DNA from 4 places in the Streptomyces sp. NPDC048671 genome. Region 2 is predicted to be linked to each of the others. Evidence: riboswitches for the same ligand, from Rfam matches in the RefSeq annotation. Region 2 holds a riboswitch; each other region holds the start of a gene.
The links. Region 2 has a riboswitch for cobalamin ahead of ACZ6S6_RS00210 (cobalamin biosynthesis protein). Riboswitches for the same ligand answer to the same signal wherever they lie in the genome.

Region 1 (4,929 bases), on a different contig from region 2:
CCCAGGCCCACCGGCCGCCAGCGGGCGTTGGAGCGGCCCGCCTGCTCGGTCGGGTAGAAGTTGATGTCGACGACCCGGTCGAGGAAGGTCACCGCGGTACGGACGGTGGCGTCCAGACGCTCCCAGTCGATGGTGCCGTCGGCGACGAACGCGCCGAGGTTGACCGAACCCAGGTTGCAGACGGCCGTCTCGCCGTCGTCGGTGACTTCGAGGATCTCCGTGCACAGGTTCGACGAGTGCACGACGCGGCCGGGCTCGGCGGTCTGGTTCGCGGTCCGGTTGGAGGCGTCCTTGAACGTCATCCAGCCCTGGCCGGTCTGCGCGAGCGTCCGCATCATCCGGCCGTACAGTTCACGGGCCGGCATCGTCTTGCGGGCCAGGCCCCTGGCCTCGGCCGCCCGGTACGCGGCGTCGAACGCGTCGCCCCACAGGTCGACCAGCTCGGGCACGTCGGCCGGGGAGAACAGTGACCAGGTGCCGTCCGCGTCGACCCGGCGCATGAACTCGTCCGGGATCCAGTGCGCCAGGTTGAGGTTGTGCGTGCGCCGCTGGTCCTCACCCGTGTTGTCGCGCAGCTCCAGGAACTCCTCGATGTCCGCGTGCCAGGTCTCCAGGTAGACCGCGGCGGCGCCCTTGCGCCGGCCACCCTGGTTCACCGCGGCGACGGAGGCGTCGAGCGTCTTCAGGAACGGGACGATGCCGTTGGAGTGCCCGTTGGTGCCCCGGATCAGCGAACCGCGGGCGCGGATACGGGAGTACGAGAGGCCGATGCCGCCCGCGTGCTTCGACAGCCGCGCCACCTGGTGGTAGCGGTCGTAGATCGAGTCCAGCTCGTCCAGCGGCGAGTCCAGCAGGTAGCAGGAGGACATCTGCGGGTGCCGGGTGCCGGAGTTGAAGAGCGTGGGGGAGGAGGGCAGGTAGTCCAGCCGGCTCATCAGCCGGTACAGCGCGGCGACCTCGTCCAGGGCGCGCTCGGAGTTGTCCTCCGCGAGCCCGGCGGCGACGCGGAGCATGAAGTGCTGCGGGGTCTCGATGACCTGGCGGGTCAGCGGGTGGCGCAGCAGATAGCGGCTGTGCAGGGTGCGCAGCCCGAAGTAGCCGAAGCGGTCGTCGGCGCCGTCGTCGAGGGCCTGTCCGACCAGCGCGTCGAGGGCGGCCGCGTGGAGGGTCACGAACTCGGCGGTGCGGTCCGCGATCAGGCCCTCGCGGTGTCCGACGGCGACCGACGCGGAGAAGGACGTCGCGCCCTGGCCGGCCGCCTCGTCCGCGATGGAGCGGGTGAGGAGGCGGGCGGCGAGCCGGGAGTAGGCGGGGTCCTCGGAGATCAGGCCCGCGGCGGCCTCGGTGGCCAGCGAGCGCAGCTCGGCCTCGTCCGACCGGGCGTTGCGGCCGCGCAGTGCGGCGCCGGCGACGCGTCCGGGGTCGGTGTCGGGCAGATCCGCGGTGAGGCCGGTGAGGGTTCGCAGCAACGCGGTTCCCGGTCCGTCCTTCGCGGGTGCCGCGGACAGGTCCGTCCCGGACTCGGCTGCTTCGGACTCGGCCGCTGAAACCGGATCGGCTGGCGCGATGGTCACGTGGTGCTCTCCCTCGCTCGGCTCTGGGCCGGCGGGGGATCGGGGGCAGCCGGGCGGAGCCGGACCCTGGGCAGGGCAGCACTCCGCGCGGCGTCCACCGGCCCATCCACGAGGCCCGGACGTCTGGGCATCCGGATCGGTCGAGCCGGATGCGCTGTCGGCAGGTCCTCGGACTCACGGGTGCGCAAAAGCGCACCGAACATACCGTTGCGGGACAGTTCCGGATTCGCACCGGATTTCCCTGCGGCGACAGCGAGCACGAGCATACATGTGGGGGCAGTCGGATGCGGCAGCCCCCACATGTTGTGTCGTGCAACTCAACAGCGCGGCTTCATGGCGTCGGCCGGAGGTCCAGGCGGTAGGTCAGCAGCGACAGCCCCTCGATGGGATACCAGTCCCTTTCGGGGGTCCGTACGAAGCCGAGGCGCCCGTAGATCCTATGGGCGCCGTACATGGCCGACTGCGTCGACAGGGTGATCCCCGTGACCCCCGCGGTGGCCCGTGCGCGGTCGATACAGGCCCGGACGAGCGCCTCGCCCGCCCCGGCCCCACGAGCCTCGCGAGAGACCGCGAGCATCCGGAACTCGGCCTCGTCGGCGGCCGCGATGTCCGCCCACCGATTCCCCGGCGGGGCGTACGTCACGCCGCCCAGCACCCGCCCCCGTGCGTCCGCCGCGACGAGCACCTCGGCCTCGGCGGCCCGCCGGGCGACGTCCCGCAGCTGCGTCAGATACGGATCGTCGGCGCCGAAGTCCAGCAGCCCGTCCCCGAGATAGGCCTCGGCGGTGATCTCGCCGAGGACCGGGTACTCGGCGGGCACGACCGGCCTGATGGTGATGTCCATGCCCGGAAGTGTGCCGCACTCCGCACGCCCGTTCGCGGGAATTCCCGGGCACGCCGGGCCACCCGCGCCCGGCACGCGAACGGGCCGCCGCACCCCGGAGCGGGGGAGCGGCGGCCCGTGAAGCGGTGGGTCAGTGACCGCCCGGCGCCCCGGCCGTGGCCGGCGGGAGCTGGGCCTTCACGCCCGGGTCGCCCGCGTCCGCGGTGTAGTCGCCGGGCGAGGTCTCGTCGACCCCGGCAGGCGCCTTCACGGCGTTCAGGACGAAGGTGAGGACGACGGTGACCACGATGTTCAGCACGAACGCCGTCAGGCCGATGTAGCCGATCTCGCCGAGGCCCGGGATCTCCTTGGAGGACCCGCCGAAGTGGGCCTGGGTCGGGCTGGCGACCCCGTACGCGGCGGCCGTCCCGTAGACCATGCCGACCGCCCAGCCGGCGAGCAGCGCCCAGCGGTGGAACCACCGGGTGAACAGGCCGCCGACCAGGGCCGGCATCGTCTGGAGGATCCAGATCCCGCCGAGCAGCTGGAAGTTGATCGCGACCGTCTTGTCCATGGTGAGGACGAAGGCGAGCGCGCCGACCTTCACCAGCAGCGAGACCGTCTTGGAGACCTTGGTCTCCTGGGCGGGTGTCGCGTCGGGCTTCAGGAAGTCCTTGTAGATGTTCCGGGTGAACAGGTTCGCCGCCGCGATCGACATGATCGCCGCGGGCACCAGCGCGCCGATGCCGATGGCGGCGAACGCCACGCCCGCGAACCAGTCGGGGAACATGTTCTCGAAGAGCTGCGGGATCGCCAGCTGGCCGTTGTCCACCTTGACCCCGGCGGCGATCGCCATGAAGCCGAGCAGCGCGAGCAGCCCCAGCATCAACGAGTACAGCGGCAGGATCGTGGTGTTGCGGCGGATCACGTTGCGGCTGCGGCTGGAGAGCGTCGCCGTGATGGAGTGCGGATACATGAAGAGCGCCAGCGCCGAGCCCAGCGCCAGCGTGGCGTAACCCCACTGCCCCGACCTGGCGGGTGCGAGCGCACCGGTCGGCTTGCCGCCCGGCGGGCCCGCGAACTTCTCCTGCGCGGAGGCGAAGATGTCGTGGAAGCCGCCGAGCTTGATCGGGATGTAGATGATCGCCACGAGGATGACCAGATAGATCAGCCCGTCCTTGACGAACGCGATCAGCGCGGGCGCGCGCAGGCCCGAGGAGTACGTGTACGCGGCGAGTACCGCGAACGCGATCAGCAGCGGCAGGTCCTTGACGAACCAGCTGGTGTTCTCGCCGCCGCCGACGCCCATCACGTCCAGCACCGCCTGGATGCCGACGAGCTGGAGCGCGATGTACGGCATGGTGGCGAGGATGCCGGTGACGGCGACGGCGAGGGAGAGCCCCTTGGAGCCGAAGCGGCCGCGGACGAAGTCCGAGGTGGTGACGTAGCCGTGCTTGTGCGAGACCGACCACAGGCGCGGCAGGAAGGTGAAGATCAGCGGGTACACCAGGATGGTGTAGGGCACCGCGAAGAAGCCGGCCGCGCCGGCCGCGTAGATCGCCGCCGGCACGGCGACGAAGGTGTACGCGGTGTAGAGGTCGCCGCCGAGCAGGAACCAGGTGACCCAGGTGCCGAACGACCGTCCGCCCAGGCCCCATTCGTCGAGGCTGGCCTCGTTCTCGGCCTTGCGCCAGCGGGCCGCCATGAAGCCGACGACCGTCACGGCCAGGAAGAAGAAGATGAAGACGCCGAGCGCGACGCCGTTCACGCCGTCCTTCATGCCGACGCACCCCCCTTGCGGGCGCGCTGGTCACGCTGCCACAGCTTGTACGCGGTCATCGTGAGTGCGGTCGAGATCAGCACCCAGAGCATCTGGTACCAGTAGAAGAACGGGATGCCGATGAAGGCCGGGTCGATCTTGGCGTACGAACTCACCCAGAGCATCGCCACGAACGGCGCGATGAGGCAGAGGGCGATGACCACCCGCACGGGTGTGACGGTGGGTGGCGTTCCTCCTGGGTCCGCTGGCTTTCCTTCTGGGTCTGCTGGCATGGCGGCGACTCCGTCCCCTCGCTGATCACCTGTTGTAACGCGCAGGGAAATCTAAGTGAGCGTCCGTGCCAGCGTCACCCCCTGTCCGCATTGCGGTCCGGCAACGGTCTTCCGGGCGGGGGAGGTTCGCCCAAATGGCCCTGAGCGCCGGAGAGTTGGTTCAGACCAATGGCGGTACGAAGGGGCTGTCCGGGGAGTGGAAAACCCCCGTGGAAGCGCTTCCACGGGGGCTGTTGGGGTTGCTGCGCCGGGGCGGCGCCCGCTCAGTCCAGTGGACGCTTCAGGCGGGCCACGAACTTGTAGCGGTCGCCGCGGTAGACCGAGCGGACCCACTCGACCGGCTCGCCCTGTTCGTCCAGTGAGTGCCGGGACAGCATCAGCATCGGCAGGCCCACGTCCGTACCGAGCAGCCCGGCCTCGCTCGGGGTGGCGAGGGAGGTCTCGATGGTCTCCTCGGCCTCGGCCAGCCGCACGTCGTAC
Region 2 (4,929 bases):
CGCTGCCCCTGCCCGTCGGTGAGGAACGGCTCGCCGCCCCGCACGTCCGCGACGCCGTGGTGGATCTCGTACCCCTCGACGGGGGCGCCGAGCGCCTCGCCGGCCGGCCGGGCGAGGGTCTTCTCGCGGGCGAACCGGACGCGTACGGGCAGCAGCCCGAGCGCGTCGACCTGCCCGGCGCGCGACTCCACCTCGTCCTCGATGTGTTCCCCGAGGATCTGGTAGCCGCCGCAGATGCCGAGGACCGGGCGGCCCTCGGCGGCGCGCCGCAGCAGCGCGTCGGCGAGCCCGCGCTCGCGCAGCCAGGCCAGCGCCCGCACGGTGCCGCGGGTGCCGGGCACGATGACGAGGTCGGCGTCGGACAGTTCCTCGGCGCGGTCCACGAACCGCACGACGACACCCGGTTCGGCGGCCAGCGCGTCGACATCGGTGAAGTTCGACATCAGGGGCACCGCGCACACCGCGACACGCAGGACGTCCTCGCCGTGCGGCGGGGCGACGGCCGACTCCCGTACGGTGCCGCGCAGCGAGACCCGCAGCCCGTCCTCCTCGTCGATGCCGAGGCCGTGGGCGAACGGCAGCACCCCGTACGTAGGCCGTCCGGTGAGATCGCGCAGCATGTCGAGGCCGGGCTCCAGCAGCGACACGTCACCGCGGAACTTGTTGACCAGGTAGCCGGCGATCAGCGCCTGGTCCTCGGCGGCGAGCAGTGCCGTCGTACCGAAGAACGACGCGAAGACCCCGCCCCGGTCGATGTCCCCGACGACCACCACCGGGAAGCGGGCCGCCCTGGCGATGCCCATGTTCACGATGTCCGTGCGCCGCAGGTTGATCTCGGCCGGACTGCCCGCCCCCTCGCAGATCACCGCGTCATACGTGCCCCGAAGCTGCTCCAGGCAGTCCACGACGGTGGACAGCAACGCTTCCTGCCTGCCGCCGTGGTAGCCGCGGGCGCTCATCTCGCCGACCGCGCGCCCCATCAGGACGACCTGGCTGGAGCGGTCGCTGCCGGGCTTGAGCAGCACCGGGTTCATCAGCGCGGTCGGCTCCACCCTGGCCGCCTGGGCCTGCATGGCCTGGGCGCGGCCGATCTCGGCGCCCTCGCGGGTGACGAAGGAGTTCAGGGACATGTTCTGCGCCTTGAACGGCGCGACCTTCACGCCCCGGCGCACCAGCCAGCGGCAGATGCCCGCCGTGACGACGCTCTTGCCCGCGTCCGAGGTGGTCCCGGCGACCAGCAGCCCGCCGCTCATGTCGGTCTCCGTCCTGAGGTGCGCGTATCCGGGGCGTGCGGCCCCGTGCCGTGCGTCGAGGTGATCCGTCGTGCGGCCGCGCCGACGCCCAGGCGGGCCGCCACGCTCACGCCCAGGGCCAGCGCACCGATCCGGCGCGACAGCCGTACGGCGCGTTCGATGTCCTCGGTCTCCACCGCCCGGCCCGTCTCCCCGTTGAGTACGGGGCGGTGCTCGACCCGGCCGCCGTAGGCGAGGGTGCCGCCGAGGCGTACGCCGAGGGCGCCCGCGAAGGAGGCCTCCACGGGGCCCGCGTTGGGGCTCGGGTGCTTGGCGGCATCCGCCCGCCAGGCCCGTATCGCCCCTCGGGGCCGTCCGCCGGCGGCCACGGCGAGCAGCGCCGTCAGCCGGGCGCCCGGCCAGCCCGCGAGGTCGTCGAGGCGGGCCGAGGCCCAGCCGTAGCGCAGGTGGCGGGGCGACTTGTGGCCGACCATGGCGTCGAGGGTGTTGGCGGCCCGGAAGCCGACGAGTCCGGGGACCCCGCCCAGCGCACCCCACACCAGGGCGCCGACCACGGCGTCCGAGGTGTTCTCGGCGACGGACTCCACCACGGCGCGGGCGATCTGCGGTCCGTCCAGGGACTGCGGGTCGCGGCCGCACAGGTGGGGCAGCCGTTCACGGGCCAGGCCGAGGTCCCCGGCGGCCAGGGCGCCGCCGATGGACCGGGCCTCGCGCCCCAGCGAGGTGCCGCCGACGACGGACCAGGTGGCGGCGGCGGTCAGGGCCACGGACGCGGCGGGACGGCGGCGCAGCGCGCGGGCGGCCAGCGCGGCACCCCCCGCGGCGCCTCCGGCGCAGACCAGGGTGTGCAGCGCGCCCCACCCGCGGTGGTCGCGCCACAGACGGCGTTCGACGCCTGCCGCGGCCCGCCCGAAGGCGGCGACCGGATGTCCCCTGCGGGGATCACCGAGCAGCAGATCGCCGATCAGACCGGCCGTGGCGCCGTACGCGAAGATGCGATCGGCACGCACGGTTCAGCCGGCCGTCGCGCCTCGAAGGACCTTCGTGCGGGCAGCTGGTGGAAGGGGCGGCACGGATACGGGCGCACGGCGGCCGGGCATGGCGATATGTCCTCACTCAGGGTCCGCGCCCTGGTTCGACGTGACCGGCGACGAGAGTCTCCTGGCTCCCGGATCCGCAGTTCCCCCGGTCTTCCAGTCCACGTGCGTGGACCGTGACTTCCGGTGGTGGGGGACTGCTCCCCGGTGACAGTGGCGGGACCGCGCCGGATTCGCACCGGCTTCCTCTGCTGTCGCCGTAATGGCTCCGGCAGTCCACCACGCTCCGCGAACGTCAGTCAACCTGCCGTTGACCTGCGACGGCGCAGTGTGCTGAGACCCACATCGGGCCGGACGCACCCGAGGTGCGTCCGGCCCGATGAGCGGGAGCGGGAAGGGCCCCGGGGGGCCCGGCGGCCGTCAGGCGACGATCATGTAGATCCCGTAGGCCACCGCCGCCGCGCACAGCCCGAAGCAGACGTACGCGCCCGCGCGGGCCAGCATCAGGGACCCGCCGGCCTGCCCGCCCCGCGCGGCCGGTTCCGGCTGCCTGGAGAGGCCGACGATGCCCAGGGTGAAGAGGCCCACCAGGGCGACGGTGGCGACGAGAGAGACACCGAAGACGGTGCCGAGGGCTGCCCAGTCGATGTTCATGGGGATGTGTCCTTACACCGTGGCGGGTCGCGCCGGGTCGGCTACGGGTCCGGCCGGGGCCGGGATGGTGGTCTTGAGGTCCTGCTGCGCCTGGACCGCGGTGGGCGGCGGGCTGACGGCCGCGATGGCGGTGGTGACGACGCCCGCGGGTTCGGCGTCCCCGACAGGAGCGCCGTCCCGGCCGCCGGGTGCGACGTCGTCCTTGCCGACCGGCTTGCGGCGCGACAGGACCCAGATCGCTCCGGAGCCCGCGACCAGCAGCACGGCGACGACCACGACGCCCCAGGTGCCCTGCTTGGTGAGGAATTCGGCCCCCGCGCCGACCAGACCGGCGGCCGGCAGGGTCAGACCCCAGGCGACGAACATCCGGGTGGCGGTGGACCAGCGGACCACACCGCCCCGGCGGCCCAGGCCCGCGCCCATCACGGCGCCGGAGCAGGACTGGGTGGTGGAGAGGGAGAAGCCGAGGTGCGAGGAGGCCAGGATGACCGTCGCCGCACTGGTCTGGGCGGCGAAGCCCTGCGGCGGCTTGAGCTCGGTGAGGCCGCTGCCCATGGTGCGGATGATGCGCCAGCCGCCCAGGTAGGTGCCGAGCGCGATGGCCAGACCGGCACTGACGATGACCCAGACCGGCGGGTTCGAACCGGGGGAGAGCACCCCGCCGGTGACCAGGGCGAGCGTGATGATGCCCATGGTCTTCTGCGCGTCGTTGGTGCCGTGGGCGAGGGAGACCAGCCCGGCGGAGGCGATCTGCCCGGCGCGGTAGCCCTTGGCGGTCGCCTTCTCCTGGGCGCCGTTACGGATCTTCCCGCCGATCCGGTACGTCAGCTTGGTGGCCAGCAGCGCGGCCAGACCGGCGACGATCGGGGCGGCGACCGCGGGGAGCAGCACCTTGGTGACGACCGTGCCGCCGTCGACCGACGACCAGCCCGCGGACATCACCGCGGCGCCGATCAGACCGCCGAAGAGGGCGTGGGAGGAGCTGGACGGGAGCCCGACCAGCCAGGTCAGCAGATTCCACAGGATGGCGCCGACGAGCGCCGCGAAGATGACCTCGGTTCTGAGGCCGTTCTCATTGATGATCCCGCCGGAGATCGTCTTGGCGACCTCCACCGACAGGAACGCGCCGACGAGGTTGAGAACGGCGGACATCGCCACCGCTGTCTTGGGTTTGAGTGCGCCGGTCGAGATGGTCGTGGCCATCGCGTTGGCGGTGTCGTGGAAACCGTTCGTGAAATCGAACACTAGAGCTGTCACGATCACAATCGCGAGCAGCAGCGTGATGTGTTCCATTTACCCAGGCAATCGTTCGACGGCAGTGGCACGTGGACCGTAGGCAACCTGGGTGAACGGAAGATGAACTGAACAGGGCGTTGCGGTGACTCCAATCGGAGGGTCGCCGCTCCACTTGGCCGTGCTCCGACAGCGCGGGACGGGTACGGGGCGGTGTGGGCCCCGGTTCCGGCTCCGGACGATCTTCCGGAGCAAGCGGAAACATGGACCGCTCATCAGTGGAAAGGATCTTCGTATGAGCGATCAGCGGCGGGGCCCGGTCGAACAGGCCGGAGACATCGAACAGGCCTGGGGCGCGGTCGTCGCCACCGCCCGCAGAACGGCGGCCGACGGCCTGGTCGTGGGGACCTCGGGCAATGTGTCGGCGCGGGTGGGCGACACCGTCCTGGTCACCCCGAGCGGCGTGCCCTACGAGCGGCTCCGCCCCCAGGACGCGGTCGGCGTCGATCTGGAGGGCAACCGGGTCCTCGGCGAGCTGGCCCCGACCAGCGAACTCCCGCTCCATCTCGCGGTCTACCGGAACACGGCGGCGGCCGCCGTGGTGCACACCCACGCGGTGCACGCCACAGCCGTCTCCACGCTGGTCGCCGAGGTCCCGCCGATCCATTACGCGGCCGCGATGCTGGGCGGCCCCGTCCGGGTCGCCGCCTACGCCAGGTACGGGACCGACGAGCTGGCCGCGAACATGCTGG
Region 3 (4,929 bases), on a different contig from region 2:
TTCGGCTCGAACTACGCCCCGCCCCTCATCTTCGGCGTCCTCCTGGTCCTCGTCCTGTGCGTGGTGCTCTCCGAGATGGCCGAGGGTGGCATCAGCTCCAAAGCCCTGGCCATGCTCGGCGTACTGTCCGCAGTCAACGCCGCCCTGCGCCCCCTGGGCGCCGGAACGGCCGGCATCGAGACGGTCTTCTTCGTGCTGGTCCTGGCCGGACGGGTCTACGGACCGGGCTTCGGCTTCACTCTCGGCTGCACCTCCCTCTTCACCTCCGCGCTGATCACGGGCGGCGTCGGGCCGTGGATGCCGTACCAGATGTTCGGCTGCGCGTTCGTGGGCATGCTCGCCGGATTCCTGCCCCGCGCCACCGGCCGCCGCGAGGTCCTCATGCTCGCCGGCTACGGATCGCTCTCGGGCTATCTCTTCGGCTTCCTGCTGAACCTGTCCTTCTGGCCGTTCTCCCTCGACCCGAACAGCTCCATCGCCTACCTCCCCGGGCTGCCGTTCACCGAGCAGTGGCACCGCTATCTCGCCTTCGACCTCGCCACCTCCCTCGGCTGGGACACCGGGCGGGCCGTCACCAACTTCGTCTGTATCGTGCTGGCGGGCCCGGCCGTGCTCACCACGTTCCGCCGGGCCGCCCGACGCGCCCGCTTCCAGGCCCCGGTGCGCTTCACCGCCTCCGGACCGGCGAATCCTGACGGGAAGTGAGGGCCGGACGGGCGGGGTGCCCGCGCCACGCTCACACGCGGGTACCCCGGCCCCCTCCGGTCCTCCGGATCCTTCCTGGGTCAGGAGGCGGGCAGCTCACCGCGGACGGTACGGGCCGCGGTGACCAGGTTCTCCAGGGACGCCCTGGTCTCGGGCCAGCCGCGGGTCTTCAGACCGCAGTCGGGGTTGACCCACAGCCGTTCGGCGGGAATGGCCTCCAGCCCCTTGCGGAGCAGAGCGGCGGCCTCGGCGGCGTCGGGAACCCGAGGGGAGTGGATGTCGTACACGCCGGGCCCCGCCTCGCGCGGGTAGCCGTGTGCGGCGAGTTCGCGGGCGACCTGCATGTGCGAGCGGGCGGCCTCCAGGCTGATGACGTCGGCGTCGAGGTCGTCGATGGCCTGGACGATGTCGCCGAACTCGGCGTAGCACATGTGGGTGTGGATCTGGGTGTCCGGACGCACACCGCTGGTGGTGAGCCGGAACGACTCGGTGGCCCATTCCAGGTACGCGGCGCGGTCCGCCGCGCGCAGGGGCAGCGTTTCGCGCAGCGCGGGCTCGTCGACCTGGATGACCGAAGTGCCCGCGCTCTCCAGGTCGTTGACCTCGTCCCGCAGCGCGAGGGCGACCTGCCGGGCGGTGTCCCCGAGGGGCTGGTCGTCGCGGACGAAGGACCAGGCCAGCATGGTGACGGGCCCGGTCAGCATCCCCTTGACCGGACGGCCGGTGAGCGACTGCGCGTACGAGGTCCAGCGCACCGTCATCGCTCCGGGACGGGAGATGTCGCCGGCCAGGACCGGCGGGCGGACGTAGCGGGTGCCGTAGGACTGGACCCAGCCGTGCCGGGTGGCCAGGTAGCCGGTGAGCTGTTCCGCGAAGTACTGCACCATGTCGTTGCGTTCGGGCTCGCCGTGTACCAGGACGTCGATGCCGGTCTTCTCCTGGAAGGAGATGACCTCACCGATCTCGGCCCTGATCCGCTCCTCGTAACCGGCCGTGTCGATGCGGCCCGCGCGCAGGTCGGCGCGGGCCGTGCGCAGCTCGTCGGTCTGCGGGAACGAGCCGATGGTCGTCGTCGGCAGCAACGGCAGCCCGAGATGGGCACGCTGGGCGGCGGCCCGCTCGGTGTAGGGCTGGGAGCGGCAGCCGTCGGCGTCGGTGACGGTGGCGGTCCTGGCCCGTACGGCGGGGTCGGCGGTGATCGGGGAGTTCCTGCGGGAGGCGAGGTCGGCGCGGTTGGCGGAGATCTCGGCGGCGACGGCGCCCGTGCCCTGGGCCAGTCCCCTGGCCAGCGTGACGACCTCGGTGGTCTTCTGCCCGGCGAAGGCGAGCCAGCGCAGGATCTGGGGGTCGATGTCCCGCTCGGGTGCCGTGTCGAGGGGGACGTGCAGCAGGGAGCAGGACGCGGCCACATCGACACTGTCGGCGAGGCCCAGAAGGGTGGCGAGGGTGGCGAGGGACTTCTCGTAGTCGTTGATCCAGATGTTCCGGCCGTTGACGACGCCGGCGACGAGCCGCTTCCCGGACAGTCCGCCGGCGGCGGCGAGGTCTTCGAGGTTGGCGGCGGCCGAGCCGGTGAAGTCCAGGGCCAGGCCCTCCACCGGGGCCTTCGCCAGGACGGGCAGGGCGTCGCCGAGCCGGTCGAAGTAGGAGGCGACGAGCAGCTTGGGGCGGTCGGTGAGACCGCCGAGGTCACGGTAGGTGCGGGCCGCCGCGTTCAGCTCGGCCGGGGAGCGGTCCTGGACCAGCGCGGGCTCGTCCAGCTGCACCCACTCCGCGCCCGCGGCACGCAGATCGGCGAGCACCTCCGCGTAGACCGGCAGCAGCCGGTCCAGCAGGGTGAGCGGTTCGAAGCCGGCCGGCGCCCCCGGAGCGGGCTTGGCCAGCAGGAGATAGGTGAGGGGACCGACGAGTACCGGCCGGGCGGTGTGCCCGAGCGCGAGGACTTCCTTCAGCTCGGTGACCTGCTTGGTGGAGTCGGCGGTGAAGACGGTGTCCGGGCCGAGTTCGGGGACGAGGTAGTGGTAGTTGGTGTCGAACCACTTGGTCATCTCCAGCGGCGCCACGTCCTGGGTGCCGCGCGCCATCGCGAAGTAGCCGTCGAGGGCGTCGGCGTCGACGGCCGCACGGTGGCGCGCCGGGACCGCGCCGACCATGACGCTGGTGTCCAGCACATGGTCGTAGTACGAGAAGTCGCCGGTGGGCACCTCGTGGACGCCGGCGTCCGCCAGCCGCCTCCAGTTGGTCCGGCGCAGGCCGGCCGTCGTCTCCCGGAGGGCGTCGGCGCTGACGCGGCCCTTCCAGTAGCCCTCGATGGCCTTCTTCAGTTCCCGGTTCGGGCCCTGGCGGGGGTAGCCGTACACGGTGGCTCGTGCTGCCGCGGCTGCGGGCTTGGCTGTCACGGAAATCTCCTTCGCGAGATGACTCCTGAACATCCCGGGGACGGGACACGGACGCGAAGGGATGACGTACCGGACGGATCTCGCACACGCCATCGGCGCGGTCTTCCGTCTGGTATGTACGCCGACCCGCCCACGAGGTCACCGGGATATCCGCACGCGAGGGGTCGCGTGCGGGCAACGGGCAGGTCTTCGGACTCGCGGGCACATCCGCCTGGGCGGACACCTACTGGCCGTCGCTTCCCAGATCCAACCGGATCCAGTGCGTATGACGGCGGTCGTTCCCACTCACCGCTGCGGGGCAGTCCCGGAATTCCACCGGGTTCCCTCTTGCGACGCGCCTGCCTGGCGGACAGGGCGAACCAGCTGCACGGACCAGACTAGACGGTCGTCCACTGCCCAGGCGCCGCTGTTCACATTCCGGAACGTGAAATGAGACCCCGGCCCATGTTCTCGGTGAGCGTGATCCGCTCTCCTGTGGGACGAATGTATTGCCCAACCTGGAGCAGGCCGTGCACCGTCGGAGCCGGGAGGCGGCCGAGGACGGACGAGGACGGACTGACCGGGGCGACCGGCCAGGGGCACGCAACCCCTGACCAGTAGCCATCCGTTACCGCGGTGGCCATGCATCAGCGCCGGTCACCCGGGTACCTGCACCGGGCATGACGCCTATGGGAGGAAGAGAGAACACCGTGAACGACCTTCACCCGAAAGACCGGGGGAACAGCGGAGACCCGATTCCGCGGGACCCGCCCGATCAGCAGGCCACCGCCGACGAGGACCCCTTGGACGTGGTCGGCGGCCCGATGCGGCCGAAGGCCGCCGAGCAACCGGACCTGGAGATGCCCGATACGGACGAGGCAGGAACCGGCCGGCGCGGCGCCCCGCCCGCAGGCCATCGCCATCCGGACCACCCCGTGCCCGACGAACCGTCCGGCTGACCCGGTTCCCGAAGGCACCCGAGGGGCCGGCCCGTCGCGTTGCCCACGATGACGCCGGCGCCGAGCCGGCGGCCGTACGGTTGGACCCGCTGCCGCTGCCCGCCTGCCGCTGCCCGGCATCGGTGACCCCGTCGCTGTCCCCTGCGCCGCTGCTCGTTCGTCGTGAGGGTGAGAGCCCGCTGATTCCGGAGGCCGTGATGCGGTACGCCCTGATGATCTACACCGAGCCCGGCCACGAGGAGACGCTGTCGGAGGAGGAACGCGAGGCGGCGTACGCCGAGTATCTGGCGTTGGCCGACGATCCGCGGTGCGTCGGCGCCGGGCAGTTGCAGTCCGCCGAGACGGCGACGAGTGTGCGCGTGGTCGGCGGCCGGACGCTGATGACCGACGGCCCGTTCGCGGACACCAAGGAGGTGCTCGGCGGCTTCTGCCTGATCGAGGCGGCCGATCTGGACGAAGCGATCGAGCTGGCGTCGCGTGTCCCGGCCGCCCGGCTCGGCGGTGTTGTGGAGATCAGGCCGGTGGTGCGGCGCTGAACGTGCTGGAGGAGGTCTTCCGGGACGAGTGGGGCCGGGTGCTGGCGTCGCTGGTCGGGTACCTCGGTGACTTCGACAGGGCGGAGGACGCCGCGCAGGAGGCGTTCGCCGTCGCGGCGCGGAGCTGGCCCGCTTCGGGCGTACCGGCCAATCCGGGTGCGTGGCTGGTGACGACTGCGCGCCACCGGGCGATCGACCGGATTCGCCGGGAACACACCCTTGCCGAGAAGATCCACCTGCTGCCCGCACCCGAGGCCGTCATGGACGAGTTCGACGACACCGTGATCAAGGACGAACGGCTTGAGCTGATCTTCACCTGCTGCCACCCGGCCCTGCCGCTGGAGGGGCAGG
Region 4 (4,929 bases), 690 kb from region 2:
GCCCAGCGACTCCATGCCGTACGCCAGCTCGTCCTCGACCGTGTCGGTCACGAAGTGGGAGAGCGGGTCCTGACCCACCGTGCCGACCAGGTCGGCCAGCTCGCGGGGCTTGTGCGTGCGGGTGTCGCGCCCGCCGACGGTGACCCGTCCGGTCAGCCGGCCCCCGGTGAAGTGCGGTACCAGCCCCGACACGGCACCCAGCAAAGTCGACTTGCCGACCCCCGAAGGGCCGACGAGCAGCACCAGCTCACCCTCCGGAACGGTCAGATCGACCCCCGACAGGGTGGGGCGCTCCGCCCCCTCGTACCGCACCGAAACATCGTCGAACCGGATCACACCTGCTCCTCGAAGCCTGTGGGGGAAGGCGGGACGGGCGCGACCAGCGCGGGCAGCAGACCGATCAGCACCGCGGCGGCGGGCCACAGCGGCAGCACCGGCGCGGTCAGCGGGACGACACCGGGGTGCAGCGCCGCCGGATCCGCGCCGCCCGCCCAGATCATCGCCACCGCGACCGCGGCACCGGAGCCCGCGACCAGCCAGGCCCGCACACCCCACCGGTCGGGCCGGTAGCGGGTCCGCACCGAACGCGCCCCGCCGAGGCGCAGCCCGGCCATCGCCGCGACCAGCCCGGCGATCAGCAGCGGCAGCCCGTACACCGCGCCCTGCGCCGCCAGCAGCCCGTACGTACCGGCGCAGACACCGAGCAGCCCGCCGAGGGTGAGGACGTTGGTGGTGTGCCGGACGGCGGCCGGCACCTGCGCGGTGCGCCCGTAGCCGCGCGCGTCCATCGAGGCCGCCACCGCGACCGAGCGCTCCAGCGCCCCTTCCAGGACCGGCAGCCCGATCTGGAGGACGGCCCCGACGCCACCGGTCGGCCGGCCGCGCAGCCGGCGGGCGGTGCGCAGCCGCACCACGTCGGCGACCATGTTCGGCGCGAACGTCATCGCGACGACGACGGCCACCCCGGCCTCGTACAGCGCACCGGGCAGTGACTTCAGCAGCCGGGCCGGGTTGGCGAGGGAGTTCGCCGCGCCGACGCAGATCAGCAGGGTGGCCAGCTTCGCCCCGTCGTACAGCGCGAAGAGCAGCTGCTCGGCGGTGACCCGGCCACCGATCCGGACGCCCTTCGCCCACTCCGGCAGCGGCACCTCGGGCAGCGTGAACACCACATGCGTGCCGGGGATCGGCGATCCGAGGAACACCGAGAAGAGCAGCCGCACCCCGATGACGAACAGCCCGATCTTGATGAACGCCCCGTAGGACCGGGCCCACGGCGCGTCCGTCCGGCGCGCGGCCACCACGTACCCCGCCACGCCCACCAGCAGGCCGAGCAGCAGCGGGTTGGTCGTCCGGGACGCGGCGGTGGCGAGCCCCAGCGCCCACAGCCACCACGCCCCGGCGGGCAGCGCGTTGCTCCGGGTCGCGGCGGGCGCGCGCCAGGCGGGGACCGGGGAGGGGCCGGACGCCGCACGGCCCGCGGTGCCGGTCACCGGGACCTCCCCGGTGCCGGCCGTCGAGCCGTTCATCCGCGGCGGCGGCGGGCCTGCGCGACTGCGGCGATGCCGAGCAGAAGGACCGCGCCGACCCCGAAGAGCACCCCGGCGGACGGCCCGCCGCCGGAACCACCGCTGCCGGCGGCAGCGGACGCGGACGTGGGAGCGGACGCGTCCGCCGTGGCCTGGCGGCTGCTGTCCCCGTTCCCGGAGACCTGCTCACCGCACCCGGCGACCGGATAGCCGGAGATCGCGCAGAGCAGCGCGTCGCTTCCGTAACGCAGCGGCTTCGCCACCGACGCGAGCGCCTCCGCGCTGCTCGCGTCCTTCGGGACCTGTGCGCACGCGGTACGCGGCGGGGGCGGGGTCTCACCCTCCGGCGCGTCGGCGGCGGTACCGGGGTCGATGACGAGCGCGACGCGCTTGGTGCCGCTCCGGGCGGGGGTGTCCGCGCAGATCTCCGAGAAGTCGGGGGAGCGGCGCGGCTTCGCCGCGTCCTGGGAGTCGGCGCTCACGGAGAACCGGAAGCCCTGCACCGCGCCGTCGTCCGGCCGGACCAGGGACGGCCCCTGGGTGGCGTACGCCCATCCGCTGCCGGAACCGTCCCAGAAGGACCAGTAGCGGTATCCCGCCGCCTGGGCCGGGCCCGTGCCGAGCACGGCCAGGACGGCGCCCAGGACGACCAGCAGCACGGTGGCCCTTCCGGCGCGCCTCACAGCTGCTGGTTCTTCCGGCGGCCGCTGATCAGGAATCCGGCTCCCGCGCCGACGGCGAGCCCGATTCCGACGAACCACCAGAGACCGCCGATGCCGTCCCCGTCGCCGCTGTCCTTCTTCTCCTCGTCCTTGGTGGCGCTCGCCTTCGGCTTCTTCACGGCGGCGGGTGCGGGCCCGGTCGCGTTCAGCTGGGCGACGAGGTCGGCGCCGCCGAAGTCGTGCACGTCGGCGCCGGTCGCGTGGGCGGCCATGACGAGCTGGGCGTAGGCGGCGGGGCCGCTCTGCTCGGCCCAGCCCGCGGAGTTCTTCGCCAGCCACTCGACGGACGCGGCGGCCTTGTCCTTGTGCCCGGCGGCGGACAGCGCGACGACCGCGTCGGCGGTGTTGCCGAAGTCGGGCTGCGGGGCGCTGTCCTCGGCGCCCGGCATCGGCGGCTGGTCGAGGTGACCGGTCTTCGCGAGGGCCCCGGCGAGGTAGTAGGCGCCGTTCTGGGCGGCCTGCTCCGGCGTGAGCGCGGTGCCCTTGTGGCAGCCGGGGTCCTTGACCGCGGCGTTGTCGGCGACGAGGAGCCCCTTGCCGAGCGAGCCGAGCACGCCCGCCGCGGTGGCGTCCCCGTTGGCGACGAGCTTGCCGGCCTTGTCGGGCTGGTAGGCGAAGGCGCCGCCGTCCTTGCCGCCGCACGGGATGGCGAAGGTGAGCAGGGCGGCGTACGGGGTCCTGCCGCCGTGCGTCGTCACATCGCCGAGCTTCTGCCCGGCGCGGGCGAGGGCGCCGATCACGATCGAGGTGGAGTTCGCGTCACTGGCCTGGCCTGCGGTGTACCCCCAGCCGCCGTCCTCGTTCTGCACGGACTTCAGCCAGTGGACGCCGTTGGCGACGAGGTCCTTGTGCTTGCCGACCTCGTGCAGCGCCTGTACGGCGGCCGCCGTCGCATTGGTGTCGATCATGGTCTTGGCGTCGCACGGCACGGAGGAGTCGGGGCGGTACGCGGGGAACGCGCCGCTGTCGCACTGCTGGCCGACCAGCCAGTCCACCGCCTTCTTGGCGGGCGTGACGCCCACGGCCCGCTGCGAGACGAAGGCCAGCGACTGCCGCCACACCCCGTCGTACGTGGGGTCCGTCGTGCCGTACAGCCCCGAGGGCAGCGCCGCGGACGGCGAGGGGGAGGGGGACGGTGCGGCGACCGCGGCGGGGGCCGCGGCCGCACAGAGCACGGTGGCGGTGGCGGCGAGCGCGGCTGCGCTGCGGCGTACGGTCATGGCGGGCGGGGCCTCTCCTGCGGGAAACCGGGCACAGGCACACACAGGCACCAGGCTCCGGCTCCGTATACCTCGACGGTGCCGGCCACCGGGGTCCCGATGGCGCGAGCCGGTCACGACACGGACAGGGCATTCCGGCTGGCCGCCGAAAGGGCGGCATACACGGTTGCGGGTCAGCGCCGGATTCGCACCGGCTTCCCCCTGAACGGGCATGATGACGACTCGCACACTCTACCGGGCAGGTACAACGAGAGCCCCGTGACCGTCCCCGTCGCGCAGTGGCCGCCCTCTCGATCGTGGGCCGGTGGATCGCGGCGGCGACATGCCGGGCCTGTCCGGCGCAGACCCGCGCCCGGTCCCGCACCGGCACGCTGACCCTCCGGTGGCCGGCGCGACCGGCGCGCCCGTCACACCGCGAGGAACAGCGCGCCGTCGTCACACAGCCACGAACGTCACCGGCTCGCTTCCCGTGACCGCCTCCGCGCGCCCCAGTTTCACCAGCCGGCGCAGATGCGCCTCGGCCTCCGAAACGGCGATGTTCCGTGACCCGTAAGGGATCTGCTCCCAGGGGCGGTTCCACTCCATCCGCTCGGCCAGCTGCCACGGCGTGAGCGGTTCGGCGAGGAGGCCGAGGAGGCCGGTGAGGCGCTCCTCGTGGTGGTCGAGGAGTTCCCGTACGCGGCCCGCCGCGTCCGGGAACGCGTACTGGTGGGCGGGCAGTACCTCCGCGACGCCCAGGCGGCCGATCCGCTCCAGGGAGGCGAGGTAGTCCCCGAGCGGGTCGGTCTCGGTCGCGCTGTCCGGGTCCTCGTAGAGGCCGACGTGCGGGCTGATGCCGGGAAGCAGGTGATCGCCGGAGAAGAGGCGGCCGCGGCCGGGCAGGTTGGCCGGGTGGTCCTCCTCCAGGTGGAGGCAGACATGGCCCGGAGTGTGGCCCGGGGTCCAGATCGCGCGCAGCTTGCGGCCCGCCAGGTCGAGGAGTTCGCCGGGCACGATCTCGCGGTCCGGGAGCGCGGCCCGCAGACCGGGCAGGGTGCGCATCCGGCCGCCCTTCTCGCGGGCGGCCAGGAGCGGGGCGATGTGGTCCTCGGGGGCGCCGACCGTGGCCAGCTTCGTCGCGAGGTACGACAGCCAGGTGCCCGGTTCGGACTCCCGGGTGCGGCGGACGATCGCCGTGTCGGCGGCGTGCATCGCGATCCAGGCCCCGGAGGCGTCGCGCACCTGGCCGGACAGGCCGTGGTGGTCGGGGTGGTGGTGGGTGATGACCACGCCGTGGATATCGGCGATGTCCACGCCGACCGTCGTGAGCCCGGCGGTCAGGGTGTCCCAGGCCTCCGGGTCGTCCCAGCCCGTGTCGATCAGGACCGGCCCCCGGCCGGTGTCCAGGACATGGACCAGGGTGTGGCCCAACGGGTTGTCCGGGATGGGGACTTTGATGCTGTGGACGCCTCCACCGTGGTT

Region 1: another riboswitch for cobalamin. It lies ahead of ACZ6S6_RS36765 (ribonucleoside-diphosphate reductase subunit alpha); the one in region 2 lies ahead of ACZ6S6_RS00210 (cobalamin biosynthesis protein).
Region 3: another riboswitch for cobalamin. It lies ahead of metE (5-methyltetrahydropteroyltriglutamate--homocysteine S-methyltransferase); the one in region 2 lies ahead of ACZ6S6_RS00210 (cobalamin biosynthesis protein).
Region 4: another riboswitch for cobalamin. It lies ahead of ACZ6S6_RS03345 (prenyltransferase/squalene oxidase repeat-containing protein); the one in region 2 lies ahead of ACZ6S6_RS00210 (cobalamin biosynthesis protein).

The regions. Positions count from the first base shown of each region.
Region 1 covers NZ_JBVJHB010000029.1:55,253-60,181, forward strand. The annotation lists gene ACZ6S6_RS36765 (ribonucleoside-diphosphate reductase subunit alpha) at 1-1,574, opposite strand, end outside; adenosylcobalamin-variant (AdoCbl-variant) riboswitch at 1,729-1,827, opposite strand; gene ACZ6S6_RS36770 (GNAT family N-acetyltransferase) at 1,906-2,418, opposite strand; gene mctP (monocarboxylate uptake permease MctP) at 2,549-4,177, opposite strand; gene ACZ6S6_RS36780 (DUF3311 domain-containing protein) at 4,174-4,380, opposite strand; gene ACZ6S6_RS36785 (GntR family transcriptional regulator) at 4,713-4,929, opposite strand, start outside.
Region 2 covers NZ_JBVJHB010000001.1:36,902-41,830, reverse strand. The annotation lists gene ACZ6S6_RS00215 (cobyric acid synthase) at 1-1,253, opposite strand, end outside; gene ACZ6S6_RS00210 (cobalamin biosynthesis protein) at 1,250-2,263, opposite strand; cobalamin riboswitch at 2,408-2,539, opposite strand; gene ACZ6S6_RS00205 (hypothetical protein) at 2,711-2,944, opposite strand; gene ACZ6S6_RS00200 (inorganic phosphate transporter) at 2,957-4,237, opposite strand; gene ACZ6S6_RS00195 (class II aldolase/adducin family protein) at 4,473-4,929, shown strand, end outside.
Region 3 covers NZ_JBVJHB010000004.1:413,834-418,762, reverse strand. The annotation lists gene ACZ6S6_RS10820 (ECF transporter S component family protein) at 1-705, shown strand, start outside; gene metE (5-methyltetrahydropteroyltriglutamate--homocysteine S-methyltransferase) at 786-3,104, opposite strand; cobalamin riboswitch at 3,268-3,483, opposite strand; gene ACZ6S6_RS10810 (hypothetical protein) at 3,794-4,042, shown strand; gene ACZ6S6_RS10805 (YciI family protein) at 4,240-4,578, shown strand; gene ACZ6S6_RS10800 (RNA polymerase sigma factor) at 4,581-4,929, shown strand, end outside.
Region 4 covers NZ_JBVJHB010000001.1:726,658-731,586, reverse strand. The annotation lists gene ACZ6S6_RS03360 (ABC transporter ATP-binding protein) at 1-336, opposite strand, end outside; gene ACZ6S6_RS03355 (energy-coupling factor transporter transmembrane component T) at 333-1,490, opposite strand; gene ACZ6S6_RS03350 (SCO2322 family protein) at 1,523-2,209, opposite strand; gene ACZ6S6_RS03345 (prenyltransferase/squalene oxidase repeat-containing protein) at 2,206-3,468, opposite strand; cobalamin riboswitch at 3,559-3,709, opposite strand; gene ACZ6S6_RS03340 (MBL fold metallo-hydrolase) at 3,904-4,929, opposite strand, start outside.